Thermopolyspora flexuosa: one gene and its partner. The protein of the gene in region 1 interacts with the protein of each later gene in a pairwise test. Links are inferred from orthologs where the notes say so. Each region holds a gene or a part of one and is shown on either strand. Other genes may lie near its edges.

The links.
Region 2: the proteins of nth (region 1) and aceE interact in binary tests that used the Escherichia coli proteins (3 or more experiments, as listed by UniProt). The link is inferred for Thermopolyspora flexuosa from one-to-one orthologs.

The regions. Positions count from the first base shown.
Region 1 is NZ_VFPQ01000001.1:4,824,402-4,827,560, reverse strand. The notes cover bases 256-3,103. They hold nth (endonuclease III), read left to right. Parts: upstream 256-1,243; coding sequence 1,244-1,963; downstream 1,964-3,103. Other genes in these bases: FHX40_RS20710 (MarP family serine protease), read left to right, coding at 3,082-3,103; FHX40_RS20715 (NUDIX hydrolase), read left to right, coding at 2,140-2,775; FHX40_RS20725 (Crp/Fnr family transcriptional regulator), read right to left, coding at 450-1,127; FHX40_RS20730 (MBL fold metallo-hydrolase), read left to right, coding at 256-360. Also shown: more of FHX40_RS20730, read left to right, coding at 1-255; more of FHX40_RS20710, read left to right, coding at 3,104-3,159. UniProt on the Escherichia coli protein: DNA repair enzyme that has both DNA N-glycosylase activity and AP-lyase activity. The DNA N-glycosylase activity releases various damaged pyrimidines from DNA by cleaving the N-glycosidic bond, leaving an AP (apurinic/apyrimidinic) site.
Region 2 is NZ_VFPQ01000001.1:1,434,854-1,438,423, reverse strand. What follows is about bases 75-3,333. They hold aceE (pyruvate dehydrogenase (acetyl-transferring), homodimeric type), read left to right. Parts: upstream 75-376; coding sequence 377-3,133; downstream 3,134-3,333. Other genes in these bases: FHX40_RS25000 (helix-turn-helix transcriptional regulator), read right to left, coding at 3,236-3,333. Also shown: more of FHX40_RS25000, read right to left, coding at 3,334-3,570. UniProt on the Escherichia coli protein: Component of the pyruvate dehydrogenase (PDH) complex, that catalyzes the overall conversion of pyruvate to acetyl-CoA and CO(2).

The DNA of each region.
Region 1 (3,159 bases):
GACCGCGCCGTGTTCACCGGCGACACGGTGCTCGGCCGGGGCACCACGGTGATCGCGGCCGACGGGAACCTCGCCGACTACCTGCGTTCGCTCGACCGGCTGCGGGCGATGGTGGAGTCGGTGGAGGCCAAAGCGCTGCTGCCCGGCCACGGTCCGGTGCTCGACGACCCGGTGGGGGTACTCGACGCCTACATCGCGCACCGTCGCGAGCGCCTCGACCAGATCCGGCGGGCGCGGGAGCAGGGGGCCCGGACGCCTCGGGAGATCGTGGAGATCGTCTACGCCGAGGTGGATCCGTCCCTGTGGCCCGCGGCGGAGCAGTCGGTGCGGGCACAGCTCGACTACCTGGACGGGGTGTGAGCACCCCGTCGGCGCGGACGTGCGGCCTTCGGTACGGCGGGCGGCATCGGGCCTCGGTGGCGGTGCCGCGGCGTGGCCGGCGCCGCCGGCTAGCGGGAGCGGTGCTGCAGCCGCTCCTTGTCGAGGATGAGCACCGCCTTCGCCTCGATGCGCAGCCAGCCGCGCTGGGCGAAGTCGGCGAGGGCCTTGTTCACGGTCTCCCGGGACGCGCCGACGAGCTGGGCGAGCTCCTCCTGGGTGAGGTCGTGGTGGACGCGCACCCCCTCCTCGGTCTTCTGGCCGAACCGCTCGGCCAGGTCGAGGAGCTGCTTGGCCACGCGACCGGGCACGTCGGTGAAGACCAGGTCGGCGATGACGTCGTTGGTACGGCGCAGCCGCTGCGCGAGCGCGCGCAGCAGGTGCAGCGCGACCTCGGGCCGGCCGGTCAGCCAGGGACGGAGGTCGTCGTGGCCGAGCCCGGCGAGGCGGGCCTCGGTGAGGGCGATCGCGCTCGCCGTACGGGGACGGGGATCGAAAAGGGACAGCTCGCCGAACATCTCCCCGGGGCCCAGCACGCTCAGCAGGTTCTCCCGGCCGTCCGCGGCGGTGCGGGAGAGCTTGATCTTGCCTTCGAGGACCACGTAGAGCCGGTCGCCGGCGTCGTTCTCGCTGAACAGCGTCTGCCCCTTGGCCAGGCGGACCTCGGTGACGCTCGTCCTCAGGGCGGCGGCGCTCTCCCGGTCGAGCGCGGCGAACAGCGGAGCCTTGCTCAGCACATCCTCAGACACAGATGCCTCCTCGCGTATGATCGCGCACGCGGATCCGGGAGCGGCCGGACGTCATCAGTAATTGTGACGCACCCCACCGGCGGTCAGTCCGTCCCCGGTCCGCGTAGGCTAACTGGGTGCCCCGCAACGCCCCTACGGCCGGAGAGTCCCGGCCTGCTCTGGTCAGACGCGCACGCCGGATGAACCGCATACTTGCGGAAACCTATCCGGACGCCCACTGTGAGCTGGATTTCGGGTCACCACTGGAACTGCTGGTAGCAACGATCCTATCGGCGCAATGCACGGACAAAAGGGTAAATATGGTGACCCCCGTGCTCTTCGCGAAGTACCGGAGCGCCGAAGACTACGCGAGCGCCGACCGCGCCGAGCTTGAGGAGATCATCCGCTCCACCGGGTTCTACCGGGCGAAGGCGAACAACCTCATCGGCATGGGCCAGGCGCTCTGCGAGCGGTTCGGCGGCGAGGTGCCGCGGCGCATGGAGGACCTGGTCACCCTGCCGGGCGTCGGCCGCAAGACCGCGAACGTCGTGCTGGGCAACGCCTTCGGCATCCCCGGCCTCACCGTGGACACCCACTTCAAGCGGCTCACCACCCGCTTCGGCTGGACCAGGCAGACCGACCCGGTGAAGATCGAGCGGGAGGTGGGCGAGCTCATCCCCAAGAAGGAGTGGACGATCTTCTCCCACCGCGTGATCTGGCACGGCCGCCGCATCTGCCACGCGATCCGGCCCGCGTGCGGCGTCTGCCCACTCGCCGCGCTCTGCCCCTCCTTCGGCACCGGTCCCACCGACCCCGCCCAGGCGGCCAAGCTGGTGAGGAGCGGACCGTTCTCATGACCGACGTGAACGCCTCGATCCCGGCGCCCGGCCGGTGCCCCCGGCACCCGCGGGTCGGGCCGGGCGCCTCGTGTTCCGGCGCCCCCGGGGCGGGCGCGGCCGTGCCGTACGGCGCGGCGGCCCCGGCTCCCGATGGCGCGTACCCGCCCGCCACCGCGCCGGGCGGCCCCGGCGGCGTGCCGTACTGGCTGCGTGAGCTCGCCAGGCGGGCCGCGAACTTCCCGGTGCCCGCCGAGCTGCGGCCCCCGGCCACGGGCGGGCGTCCGGCCGCGGTGCTGCTCCTGTTCGGGGAGGGGCCGCAGGGGACCGACGTGCTGCTCATCCAGCGCAGCGCCCGCGGGCGCGTGCACGCCGGCCAGCCCGCGTTCCCCGGCGGCGGCGTCGATCCCGAGGACGACGGCCCGATCGCCGCGGCCCTGCGCGAGGCCCAGGAGGAGACCGGCCTCGACCCGTCGGGCGTCACCGTCGTGGGCACCATGCCCGAGGTCTACGTCGCGCGCAGCGCCAACCGGGTCACCCCGGTGCTGGGCTGGTGGCACACGCCCTGCGCGGTGCACCCGGCCGCGCCCGACGAGGTCGACGCCGTCGAACGCGTGCCCATCGCCGAACTGGTCGACCCGCGCAACCGCCTGCGCCTGCGCGGCCCCAGCGGCTACATCGGCCCTGCCTTCCGCGTCCGCGGCCTGCTCGTCTGGGGCTTCACCGGCCGCCTGCTGAGCGGCGTGCTCGCCGCGGCCGGCTTCGAACGCCCCTGGGACCGCTCCCGGATCGAGGACCTCCCGCCCGACGCCCTCGACCTCGCCACGCGCTGACCGGACGCGAGGTACGGCCCCCGGCGGCCGGGCGTGGCCGAGCCGGTCCGTCGCCCGGCACCGGCCTTCGACGTCGCGTACGGCCGCTCCGGTTGTCAGGTGCGGCCCGACACCCGGCCGGTGACCTGCCGTCGTGGCCGCCGCCCGCCGGATGCGGGGGGCGGGTGAGGAACGCGTTCGCTGGGGGACAAATGCCGCACGGCGGTCGTCGTCGGCATATCGGCGGGCCGCCGGAGCGATCCTGAGATGTTCTCAGGTTCCAGAACAGGCGCGCGAGGCGTGGTCCGGCTGGCTACCGTGGTAACCGTGCAAGGTGATCTCCTCGACCTGATCCTCATCGGCTTGGTGATCGCCTTTGCCATATCCGGATACCGGCAGGGCTTC
Region 2 (3,570 bases), 3.4 Mb from region 1 along the record:
TTGCCTTCCACATTCGTACGGCTCGTGCCCGCCGAAAAGGGGGGTGTCCCATGTGACGACGCCAGGAAGCGGCAACTAGACCGAAACGTTACGCGGGCTCCCCCGGCCGCACCGCCCGACGGTCCGGCCATGCGCGTTCCGTTTACTTTACGCACCGGCACGACCACGGAACCGGAGGGAGCGCAACAGACCGCGAAGCGGTAATGTGAAATCGTCCTACCATCGGTGGTCTAGGCCAAACCCCTGCTCACGGGCAGCGGGGACATTCTGGTTACCCGACAGTAGAGGTGCGCTTTCGGGGTACGTCAGCCAGGATGAGTAACGACCAAGACGACCACAAATAGGCTACAAGTCCATCCGCGGAAGGCGAGACCCAGTGACTTCCGGACGCCAGCGTTTCTCGATCATCAGTGACGGCCTACCGAGCCAGCTTCCTGATGTCGATCCGAGCGAGACCCAAGAGTGGCTTGAGTCGCTCGACTCCGTCGTCAAGACGGAGGGTCGGGCTCGTGCCCGCTACCTGATGCTGCGGCTGCTGGAGCGCGCGAGAGAGCACCAGGTCGGCGTGCCCGGTCTGCGCAGCACCGACTACATCAACACCATTCCGCCGGAGCGCGAGCCCTGGTTCCCCGGTGACGAGTACATCGAGCGCCGGATCCGGGCCTACATCCGCTGGAACGCCGCGGTCATGGTCACCCGAGCCAACGCGCGCACGAACGTGGGCGGTCACATCGCCACCTACGCGTCCGCGGCGTCGCTGTACGAGGTCGGCTTCAACCACTTCTTCCGCGGCAAGGACCACGGCGAGTCCGGCGACCAGGTGTTCATCCAGGGCCACGCCTCCCCCGGCATCTACGCCCGGGCGTACCTGGAGGGCCGGCTCACCGAGGCCCAGCTCGACGCCTTCCGCCAGGAACTGTCCAAGGGCGTGCGGGGCCTGCCGTCCTACCCGCACCCCCGGCTCATGCCGGACTTCTGGGAGTTCCCGACCGTCTCCATGGGCCTCGGCCCGATCGCCGCGATCTACCAGGCGCGGTTCAACCGCTACCTGCTCAACCGCAAGATCAAGGACACCTCGCGGTCGCACGTGTGGTGCTTCCTCGGCGACGGCGAGATGGACGAGCCGGAGTCGCTCGGCGCCATCGGCCTCGCCGCCCGCGAGGAGCTCGACAACCTCACCTTCGTCATCAACTGCAACCTGCAGCGGCTGGACGGCCCGGTACGCGGCAACGGGAAGATCATCCAGGAACTGGAGGCGTTCTTCCGTGGCGCGGGCTGGAACGTCATCAAGGTGATCTGGGGCCGCGAGTGGGACCCGCTGCTCGCCGCCGACGTCGACGGCGTGCTCGTCAACAAGATGAACACCACGCCGGACGGCCAGTTCCAGACCTACGCCGTGGAGTCCGGGGCGTACATCCGCGAGCACTTCTTCGGCGACGACCCGCGGCTGCGCAAGCTCGTCGAGCACCTGTCCGACGAGGAGATCCGCAAGCTGTCCCGCGGCGGCCACGACTACCGCAAGGTGTACGCCGCGTTCAAGGCGGCCCGCGAGCACGTCGGCCAGCCGACCGTCATCCTCGCGCAGACGATCAAGGGGTGGACCCTCGGCAAGGACTTCGAGGCGCGGAACGCCACCCACCAGATGAAGAAGCTCACCAAGGCCGAGCTCAAGGAGTTCCGCGACCGGCTGTACCTGCCGATCCCCGACAAGGCCCTCGAGGAGGACCTGCCGCCCTACTACCACCCGGGCGAGAACAGCGAGGAGATCCAGTACATGAAGGAGCGCCGGGCGGCGCTCGGCGGCTTCCTGCCCAAGCGGGTGGTACGCGCCAAGCCGCTCAAGCTCCCCGGCGACGAGGTCTACAAGGGCCTGCGCAAGGGCTCCGGCAAGCAGAACGTCGCCACCACCATGGCGTTCGTGCGCCTGCTCAAGGACCTCATGCGGGACAAGGAGATCGGCTTCCGGTTCGTGCCGATCATCCCGGACGAGGCGCGCACGTTCGGCATGGACGCGATGTTCCCCACCGCGAAGATCTACTCGCCGGTGGGCCAGACCTACGACCCGGTCGACCGCGACCTGCTGCTCTCGTACAAGGAGGCCGTCGACGGCCAGATCCTGCACGAGGGCATCAGCGAGGCCGGCTCGATGGCCTCCATGATCGCCGCGGGCACCAGCTACGCCACGCACGGCGAGCACATGATCCCGGTGTACATCTTCTACTCGATGTTCGGGTTCCAGCGCACCGGCGACCAGATCTGGCAGCTCGCCGACCAGCTCGGCCGCGGCTTCATGCTCGGCGCCACGGCCGGCCGTACCACGCTCAACGGTGAGGGCCTGCAGCACGAGGACGGCCAGTCGCCACTGCTCGCCTCGGCCAACCCGGCGGCGGTCGTGTACGACCCGGCGTGGGCGTACGAGATCGCGCACATCATCAAGGACGGCCTGCGCCGCATGTACGGCGAGAAGCCGGAGGACATCTTCTACTACCTCACGGTCTACAACGAGCCGTACCCGCAGCCGGCCGAGCCGGAGAACCTCGACGTCGAGGGCCTGCTCAAGGGCCTCTACCTGTACGCCCCGGCCGAGCGGAAGGGGCGGCCGCGGGCGAACATCCTCGCCTCGGGCGTGGCGATGCGCTGGGCGCTGGAGGCGCAGCGGCTGCTCGCCGAGGAGTGGGGCGTGGAGGCCGACGTGTGGTCGGCGACGTCCTGGTCGGAGCTGCGCCGCGACGCGCTCGCCGCGGACGAGCACAACCTGCTCAACCCGGAGGCCGAGCAGCGCGTGCCGTACGTGACCAAGGTGCTGTCGCAGGCGTCCGGGCCGTTCCTCGGGGTGAGCGACTACCTCCGGGCGGTGCCGGACCAGATCGCCCCGTGGGTGCCCGGCGACTGGACCTCGCTCGGCACCGACGGGTTCGGCCTCTCCGACACCCGGCCGGCGCTGCGCCGCCACTTCCACGTGGACGCCGCCTCGATCACGCTCGCGGTGCTCACCCAGCTCGCCAAGCGGGGCGAGGTGCGGCCGGAGACGCTGCGCGAGGCGATCGCCCGCTACCACCTGAAGAACGGGGTCACCGAGGTCGGCTCCATGGCCACCCCGGAGAGCAACAAGACCCAGTCGATGGGCGTGTAGCCGAGGTCACGCGTTGAGTCGGCGCCGCCGCGGGACGTCGCGGCGGCGCCGTCGTGTCCGGTCCGGTCCCCCGGGTACGGCCCGCCGTCCCGCCGGCGGCCCTCACCGCCCGGATGCCTGCGCGGCCGCACCGCCCGCGGTGGCGTCGTCGAGCTCGACGGCCGAGGCGATGCGGTCGAGCCGGAACACGCGGACGTCGTCGCGCAGCCGGCACCAGGCGACCAGGTAGCGGACCGAGCCCCGGCCGGCGAGCAGGATCCTCGGCTCCACGTCCCGCGAGGTGACCGCGCCGGTGCGGTCGGCGTACCCGATGCGCAGCGCGCGCCCGCGGGCGAGGGCGCGCTCGACCGTGCGGGCGACCGGCGGCGGGCCGGCCGGCTCCCGTTCCGGCACCGACAGCGCCGCGGCGATCTTGCGGAGCGCGCTGCGCGCGGGCG